DNA from 4 places in the Rhizobium sp. Root491 genome. Region 4 is predicted to be linked to each of the others. Evidence: predicted binding sites of a transcription regulator. Region 4 holds the regulator's gene; each other region holds the start of a gene.
What was found. The regulator PhoB, encoded in region 4, activates phosphate uptake and scavenging genes when phosphate is short. The targets are predictions, from matches to a motif close to TGTCATNNANCTGTCAT.
Positions count from the first base shown of each region.

Region 1: the regulator PhoB is predicted to act here: its motif matches at 1,016-1,032, upstream of ASD46_RS01460 (bifunctional 2',3'-cyclic-nucleotide 2'-phosphodiesterase/3'-nucleotidase).
Region 2: the regulator PhoB is predicted to act here: its motif matches at 1,219-1,235, upstream of phnC (phosphonate ABC transporter ATP-binding protein).
Region 3: the regulator PhoB is predicted to act here: its motif matches at 1,115-1,131, upstream of ASD46_RS20110 (ceramide glucosyltransferase).

Region 1 is NZ_LMFF01000001.1:282,070-284,271, forward strand. It holds gene ASD46_RS01450 (DUF1203 domain-containing protein) at 1-462, shown strand, start outside; gene ASD46_RS01455 (PilZ domain-containing protein) at 561-896, shown strand; gene ASD46_RS01460 (bifunctional 2',3'-cyclic-nucleotide 2'-phosphodiesterase/3'-nucleotidase) at 1,111-2,202, shown strand, end outside.
Region 2 is NZ_LMFF01000001.1:1,245,772-1,247,973, forward strand. It holds gene phnL (phosphonate C-P lyase system protein PhnL) at 1-443, shown strand, start outside; gene ASD46_RS06210 (DapH/DapD/GlmU-related protein) at 440-1,057, shown strand; gene phnC (phosphonate ABC transporter ATP-binding protein) at 1,294-2,154, shown strand.
Region 3 is NZ_LMFF01000016.1:333,809-336,010, reverse strand. It holds gene ASD46_RS20110 (ceramide glucosyltransferase) at 1-1,029, opposite strand, end outside; gene ASD46_RS20105 (DUF982 domain-containing protein) at 1,613-1,882, opposite strand; gene ASD46_RS20100 (BON domain-containing protein) at 2,094-2,202, shown strand, end outside.
Region 4 is NZ_LMFF01000001.1:1,006,223-1,008,424, reverse strand. It holds gene pstB (phosphate ABC transporter ATP-binding protein PstB) at 1-95, shown strand, start outside; gene phoU (phosphate signaling complex protein PhoU) at 194-919, shown strand; gene phoB (phosphate regulon transcriptional regulator PhoB) at 951-1,634, shown strand; gene ASD46_RS04995 (GcrA family cell cycle regulator) at 1,934-2,202, opposite strand, start outside.

The sequences.
Region 1 (2,202 bases), 720 kb from region 4:
GATCTCGTCTTTACAGCAATGCCGGCTAAGGAAGCTGAGGCTTTCCGGGCGGGAGCCGCCGACGCCTATGGCAACCCGCCGGAAAAGGCCGTTTCTCCAGGTGGCATGCCGTGCCGCCATTGCTTTTCCCAGATTAATGAAGGCGAAGGAATGCTGATCCTCGCCTACCGGCCCTTCCCTTCGCTCCAGCCCTATGCGGAAACGGGGCCAGTCTTTCTTCACGCTGAGGCCTGTGAGCACTATCCGCAGACGGATGCCCTTCCCCCGATGCTCAACAGCCCCGATTATATCGTTCGCGGCTATGGCACTGACGACCGCATCGTCTACGGCACCGGCGCGGTGACGGCGACGGACGAAATCCTTTCACGCGCAGCGCATCTTCTGGAGCGGGCAGACGTCGCTTATGTGCATGTGCGCTCCGCCCGCAACAATTGCTACCAGTGCCGTATCGACACAGCATAATCGCGCGATTACTTGCAATTTTAAGCAAACGGCTAAACGGCTCTCAAACTTTCTACGTCATGATGCAAGCATCGGAAACAATTGATTTGAGTAGCGAAATGGCAAACAACCTCAATATGGCGACCCGCACTGCGACCCGTAGCAAGACCCGGATCTACGCGACCGTGCACTATTTCAGCCAGTCGACCCGAGGCCGCGTGGTGGACCTGTCCGCCACCGGCATGGCGCTCGAACTGGACGGACCTTTCGCTGCCGCCAAGGGAAGCCGGGTGAAGGTGCAGAGTGAAGATCTGGGTTTCATCGAGGGTGTCGTGCAATGGCAGCACATGAACCGGCTCGGCCTGCAACTCAAACTTTCCACCAACACGCTGGCACAGCTGTCGTCTTATTTCCGCTTCTTCCACGAAGAAGTAAAACCGACTCTCGCCCGCTAAGCAGATGTTTCCGACAAGGGGAATGCGCAGACCGGACATAGCGCATTCCCGAAGCGGGCCATGCGCGCGCGGCCACCTTGTGGCAAAAAATTTATCAAACGGTTGAAAACTGGCCCGTCCGTCACGGGCTTGTCATTTTGATGATGGACTCCTCGGGGATTGCTTCTACCTTGTCGTTTTCCTGACAGAGCAAGCTTCATACGAAGGAGTTCCCATGTCGTCGCTTCTCGCTCTCCACCCCATCACTCGCCGTTCGCTTCTGGGTGGCATCGCCGCCTCTTCGGCTCTGGTGCTGTTGCATCCCTTCGCCGCGCGCGCCGCAGCCAACCAGGCGCATCTGCGCATCATGGAAACGACTGACATCCACGTTCACGTATTTCCCTATGATTATTACGCCGACAAACCGAACGACACGATGGGTCTGGCGCGCACCGCTTCGATCATCGGCGCCATCCGTGCCGAGGCCGGAAACTCGATGCTGGTGGATAATGGCGACTTCCTGCAGGGTAATCCGCTCGGCGATTACATCGCCTATGAGCGCGGCATGAAGGCCGGCGACAAGCATCCCGTCATCAACGCCATGAATGTCCTTGGCTATGATTGTGGCACGCTTGGCAACCACGAATTCAATTACGGCCTCGACTATATGTCCAATACACTGGCGGGCGCCGGTTTCCCTTATGTCTGCGCCAACCTCACCAAGGGTCAGCTGGCTTCCGATCCCAAGCAGGATGAGCTGTTCTTCAAGCCTTACGTCATCCTCGAGAAACAGATCCGCGATGGTGCAGGCGTAACCAGTCCGGTCAAGGTCGGTATCATCGGTTTCGTGCCGCCGCAGATCATGATGTGGGATTCCAAGAATCTGGAGGGCAAGGCCCAGACGCGCGATATCGTCGAGGCGGCTAAAGCCTGGGTTCCGGTCATGAAGGAAGAAGGTGCCGATATCGTCATCGCGCTTTCCCATTCCGGCATCGATGGCAAGGGCCAGACCGATCGCATGGAAAACGCCTCGCTTTATCTGGCGGGCGTGGAAGGTATTGACGCCATCTTCACTGGTCACCAGCATCTGGTCTTCCCCGGTCCAAAGACATGGGACGGCATCGAGGGTGCGGATGCGGTCAAGGGTACGCTGATGGGCAAGCCGGCCGTGATGGCCGGTTTCTGGGGCTCGCATATGGGCCTCATTGACCTTCTGCTCGAAAAGGACGGCAAAAGCTGGAAGATCGTCGATTTCACCTCCGAGGCCCGGCCGATCTACCACCGCGACGACAATCGCAAGGTCGTTGCAGATGTCACGGACAAACCG
Region 2 (2,202 bases), 240 kb from region 4:
AGATTCGCCATCGCACCATCGGGTATGTCAGCCAGTTTCTGCGCACCGTGCCGCGCGTTCCGGCGATCGACGTCGTCGCCGAGCCGCTTTTTGCGCGCAAGGTTGCTGCGGACGAGGCCCGCGAGCAGGCAGCCGTTCTGCTTTCGAAACTCAACCTGCCGCGGGAACTGTGGTCGCTGCCGCCAGCAACCTTTTCCGGCGGCGAGCAGCAGCGCGTCAACATCGCACGCGGTTTCATCACCGATCACGCGATCCTGCTTCTCGATGAACCGACCGCATCCCTGGATGCCGCCAACCGACGGGTGGTCGTGGAGATGATCGCGGAAAAGAAGCGCAAAGGGACCGCCTTGCTCGGTATTTTCCATGACGAGGAAGTGCGGGAAGCCGTGGCCGATCGCGTTCTGGATGTCTCGCAATTCTCCCCCCGGAAGGCAGCGGCATGAGTGTGAAGGTCGGTCTCGAACCTGTTGTCCACGAAAGTGCCCGCGTCACCAATTCATCGATCGGCCGCTATACCGAAATTTCGGAACGCTGCCGCATCGAGGAAGTGGAGATGGGCGACTATTCCTATGTCATGCAGGACGGTGCGATCTGGTGCGCCACCATCGGCAAATTCGTCAACATCGCCGCATCCGTCCGCATCAACGCGACCAATCATCCGATGTCGCGCGCCACACTTCACCATTTCACCTACCGTGCCCACAATTATTGGGACGACGCCGATGATGAAAATGACTTCTTCGCCGCCCGCCGCGCCAAGCGCGTGGTGATCGGCCACGATGTCTGGATCGGCCATGGCGCGACCATCCTGCCTGGCGTCACAATCGGAAACGGTGCGGTAATCGGGGCCGGTGCGGTCGTGTCGAAAGACGTTGCGCCCTATACCATCGTCGGCGGCGTACCCGCCCGGCTGATCAGGAACCGCTTCCCGGCGGACCTTGGCCAGCGCATGGACGATCTCAAATGGTGGGACTGGGACCACGCAACGCTGCGCGGCGCACTGGACGATTTCCGCACCCTCGCCGCCGAGGATTTCGTGGCGAAATACGCCCGGTAAAATCGCCCACACCGAAGAAACTGCAGATTCCGGGGTCATGCTCCGGGGTCTCCCTAACCATGTCTGCGAGACACAGCGCGGGCTTCAAGCCCTTGGCACGACTACTAAAAGGTTCGCAGGCGACCACGCGCACGCCTTATCTGCGCATTCTGTAATATTTTCTTCATCAAACTGACATTCACGCTTCACGCACCGCTGTTAGGTCGAACCCCATCAGAAGAAGATTGGACGGGGAAATGAGCTTTCACCTGAAGCAAGTCACGCGCCGTTTCGGCAACCACACTGCGGTCGATTCCGTGAATGTGGAAATTCCGCAAGGCCAGATGGTTGGCGTGATTGGACGTTCTGGCGCAGGAAAGTCAACGCTGCTGCGCATGATCAACCGCCTCGTCGATCCCTCCTCGGGTTCCATTCACTTCAACGACACGGAAGTCTCTTCGCTGAAGGGTGCCGCCCTGCGCAACTGGCAGCGCGACTGCGCGATGATCTTCCAGCAGTTCAATCTGGTGCCGCGTCTCGACGTGCTCACCAATGTCATGCTCGGCCGCCTGAACCACCGTTCGACCGTGCTCAGCCTGTTCAACATCTTCACGGATGAAGAGCGCCTGATGGCGATTGCCGCCCTCGAGCGGCTCGGCATCGAGCACGTGGCCATGCAGGCGGCGGGCACGCTTTCCGGCGGCCAGCAGCAGCGCGTCGCTATTGCCCGGGCACTAATGCAGTCTCCGAAGATGGTTCTCGCCGACGAGCCGATCGCCTCTCTCGATCCCCTGAACGCCAAGATCGTCATGGACGCCCTGCGCGACATCAACGAGCGTGAAGGCATCACCGTCATCACCAATCTGCATACGCTGGATACGGCGCGCAATTATTGCGAACGCATCATCGGCATGTCGCAGGGTCGAGTCGTTTTCGACGGAACACCCGCCGAACTGACGGCGGCGGCGGTCACCGAGATTTACGGCACGGATTCACACGGCGCCGGCATCGACGAGACCATGACCTCGACCAGCATCAATATTCCCGGCGCGCAGCTTGCCGCGCGTCCGGTTCAGCAATCTGCCGGTCCCGAACCGCTGGCTCTCGCCGGGCTCTGAGGAACCGCTCAGCATCGTTTGCGCCCGCGTCAAGGGCCGATACTTCAC
Region 3 (2,202 bases), on a different contig from region 4:
GACATCCCGCGCGACCATTGCCGGAAGGGTATAGAGTGATACCGGCCACCGGTTGAGAGCTGCGAGCGCCAGTTCCGGGCCATACATGATGGCGAGTACGGCAATCGCGGTGACGGCAAGGTTCGCATCCGCGGCAACGGCGGCAGCGAGCGCGAAGAGGAGCGGGGGAAGCGCGCCGGTGAGGATTTCCGGGGCGAAATATTGCGGGAAGGTGACGCGCCGCAGCCGCGCCCAGCGGGTCTGCCGCGACCAGATCTCACCGGCATGGCGCTGTCCGAGCGGCTGCTCGAACGGGGCCGACACCAGGTGTACCTTGCGACCGGCGTTTCTGACCAGTTTCGTGGAAGCGGCATCTTCGGCGATTTCGGCGGCGAGCGCGCGGATGCCGCCGCGCTCTTCCAGGAACGGCTTGTTCCACAACATCGATTTGCCCTGCGCGAAGCCCATGCCGATGGCTTCCGCCGCATATTGCCAGCGGCCTTGCGAGCCGTTGAGGAAGGCGCATTCCACATGCGCCCAAAAGCCATCCGGCCGGGAGCCGAGCGGTGGCGAGCAGACCAGTCCGCTATCCGGCCGCCAGGCCGACATCATGGTTTCGATATAGGATTGCGGCATCAAAACATTGGAATCGGCCAGAATGACCCATTCGTGTCGGGCAGCACGCCAGCCCTTGACGCAATTGTTCAGTTTGGGATTGGCGCTGATGCGATCATCGCCGATGAGCAATTGCGCTGAAACTGCGGGGAAGGCCGCGCTTGCCTTGCGCACTTCCTCGATCACGGGATCGAACTCGTCGGCGACGCAGAACAGAAGCTCATAGTCCGGCCAGTTGAGCTGGAAGGCGCGCGACAGCGTCAGCGGCGTGAAAGTTTCGATGCCGCGCAGCGGCACCACCAGTGATACCGGCGGTTTCTGCCGGACAAGTGCGTTGTCCGTATCGCATCTTTTCAGCCGCCAGCCTGCCAGAACGACGCCGAGAAGATTGAAGGCGAGGAGCAGAATTGCGCAAAGGGCAAAAACAGTTTCCATGTTGGCCAGTTCCACTCCCAAGCTTTCAGCGGTTTACCCGCCAACCGATTCCATGGAATTCGTCATTGCGGATTATAACGTTTGCATGACAGTTACATGTCATGTTCCGCAGGCAGGATACGACTTCGGTCGTTCATGCGACCCTGGCGCACGGGTCGATGCCGCGTTTGTTACCGAGAAAGCGTGAACGGTTTTTGCAGACTACCTCTTCGCTAGGGGAGACGGTCGTTTGCCTGGTTGAATGCCATAACGACGAAGCGGGCGTGTCGCGCTATCAGGAATAGTCACGTCGAAACACCGATTGTAAGACAGAAATCTATCCGAGTATTGACTGCCGGTGCATGGGGAAAATTAAGACGGTGTATCTCACAGCAACCTCCCGATCCCTGTGCACCCGGCCATTTGAATAGGACGAAGTTCAGGCTTCAATCAAACGGGCGATCCACGCAGGTGGATTGCCCGTTGTTTTGACCTCTGGAGCCATGTTGATGACGGCAGATAGACTTGCCGCTCATCCGGTTGTCATCACCGTAAGTGATTGATATGTAGTCGATAATATTCACAAAGCCTTCCGCGTGACGACCTAGTGGATGTTCAGAATATGCGCGTGGCTGCTTGCGACCAGAAACGATTCCCGCGCTTTTTCGATGTCGCATTTTCCAGCGATAGCATCGAGACAGTTCCTGCGTGCGTCCTCATATTCCGGTCCGTGTTCATCCGGCCAGCGGTACATCAGCATGTCCAGCGCCACCAGAGGGCTGTAGATTTCCACCGCTGCGGATAACGGCAGGTGGATCGCCACCGGCTTCATCCACGAGGCGTGGTGACACGGCTCCGTTTTGTTAATCAGCATGTCATTCTCCTCCCTGTTTCATGCGCCTTGACGGCAAATTTCACTCCCATGCGCGAAATGCTCACCTCACGAAATGGTTCCCGATCACCTAAAATGTGATCGGGCAGGGGGTTCCAATTTGCCAAGATGAATGGAAGATGAACGAATTGATGAACCGGAGATGAACAAAACCGTGATTCGGGCGTTGTAATAGCCAAGAAGGAGAACGCACATGTTCAATTTGTCAGGCATTCAGGAAAGCTTCTTTGGAGACCGCATGGCGGGTGTATGCGAGGCCATCACCTCTGCATTGGCTTTCGAAAACGGTCTCGAGAAGTCGC
Region 4 (2,202 bases):
TTGGTCATCTTGTCGAAGAAAACGAAACCGACAAGATGTTCACCAATCCGGACGACCAGCGCACGCAGGACTACATCATGGGCCGCTTCGGCTGATCCCCGGCCGGTGCTTTATCGTAACCGTACAAGACTGGTGCCTCTGCCGTGCCCCGCTGTTGGGCACGCGCATGCAGGCCAAGCCGGAGGAATAGACCATGACACAGACAACGACCCATTCGCATATCCTGTCTGCCTATGACGACGAACTGAAGTTTCTGACGCGCCGCATCGCCGAAATGGGCGGTCTTGCCGAGCAGATGTGCGGTGACGCCGTGCGCGCACTCGTCAATTCCGATGCTGCGCTCGCGCAGAAGGTCATTTCGGACGATACCATTCTCGACCATGCTGAGCGCGAAATCGGCGACAAGGCGATTGTAACCATCGCCAAGCGTCAGCCGATGGCGGCAGACCTTCGCGAGATCATCGGCACCCTGCGTATCGCCGCCGATCTCGAACGCGTCGGCGATCTTGGCAAGAACACGGCCAAGCGCGTTATTGCTGTCGCCGGCACCGGTGTTCCGCGCAAGCTCGCCCGCGGCATCGAGCATCTGTCCGACCTGGCGCTGGTGCAGCTCAAGGAAGTCCTCGACGTCTATTCCACGCGTTCCGCCGAAAAGGCCAATGCGATCCGTGAACGCGACGAGGAAATCGATGCCATGTACACGTCGCTCTTCCGGGAGCTTCTGACCTACATGATGGAAGACCCGCGCAACATCACCACCTGCACGCATCTTCTGTTCTGCGCCAAGAACATCGAGCGTATCGGCGATCATGCGACGAATATCGCAGAGACGATCTATTACATGACCACCGGCAGCCAGCCGGAGGGCGAGCGTCCGAAGGACGACAGTTCCAACACGCTTGGTTCGGTGACCGAGTAACAGACAAGCAGAAGCTTGCGGAGTTCAGCATATGGTGCCCAAGATTGCAGTTGTGGAAGACGAGGAAGCGTTGAGCGTCCTGCTTCGTTACAATCTCGAGGCTGAGGGATACGACGTCGACACGATACCCCGTGGCGATGAGGCGGAAATCAGGCTGCAGGAGCGCATTCCGGATCTTCTTATCCTGGACTGGATGTTGCCCGGTGTCTCCGGTATCGAACTGTGCCGGCGCTTGAGAATGCGGCCGGAAACAGAACGCCTGCCCATCATCATGCTGACGGCGCGTGGCGAAGAGAGCGAACGGGTTCGCGGTCTCGCTACCGGCGCTGACGATTATGTCGTCAAGCCGTTCTCGACGCCGGAACTCATGGCCCGGGTCAAGGCCATGTTGCGCCGGGCCCGTCCGGAGGTTCTGTCGTCGGTGCTCAAATGCGGCGATATCGAACTGGATCGCGAGACCCATCGCGTTCACCGCAAAAGCCGCGAAGTGCGCCTCGGCCCCACGGAATTCCGCTTGCTGGAATTCCTGATGACGTCGCCGGGTCGGGTGTTTTCCCGCTCGCAATTGCTGGATGGCGTCTGGGGTCACGATATCTATGTCGACGAGCGCACTGTCGATGTGCATGTCGGACGTCTGCGCAAGGCCCTGAATTTCTCGCACATGCAGGATGTCATCCGCACGGTGCGTGGTGCGGGATATTCGATGGAAGCCTGAGCGAAGCGGAACCAGATGGTTTCGCTGGCGAAGTAGTGCACCAAAAAATCAGGAAGCCCGAAATCTGAAACGGTTTCGGGCTTTTTCAATATGAATATCCGCCAAACTCGATGCCATTGTCCGTTTTGACCGGAGGAGATCGGCTGCGCGTTGAAATCCGGATTGAAGGGTCACGCCCAATAGTAAGGGGAAAGGGTGTGGCCTGCCATCAAGCCGCCCAGAAAGCGGCTTTATTTTTGTCATAAAAAAACGGGCCCGAAGGCCCGTAATTTTTGAGTGCTGAATGCGTGCCGCAACACTCAAGCCTTGCGGCGCTCGCTCACCGGCTGGTAGGCGAGTTTCGCATGGAACTTGCAATAGGGCGAAGATTCCAGCGCTTCACAACCGCAGAAATGGAAGTCGTCCTTCAGCGGATCGCCAACCGGCCATTTGCAGGTGCGCTCGGTCAGTTCCGTCAGCGTCAGGCGACGGGAAATGGGCGTGACAACGTTCTTGGAAGGAACGTAATCGAGAACCTGCGCGGTCTCGATATCGATCTCCTCGTGCAGCGCCGTTGCCGCGTTCGAAC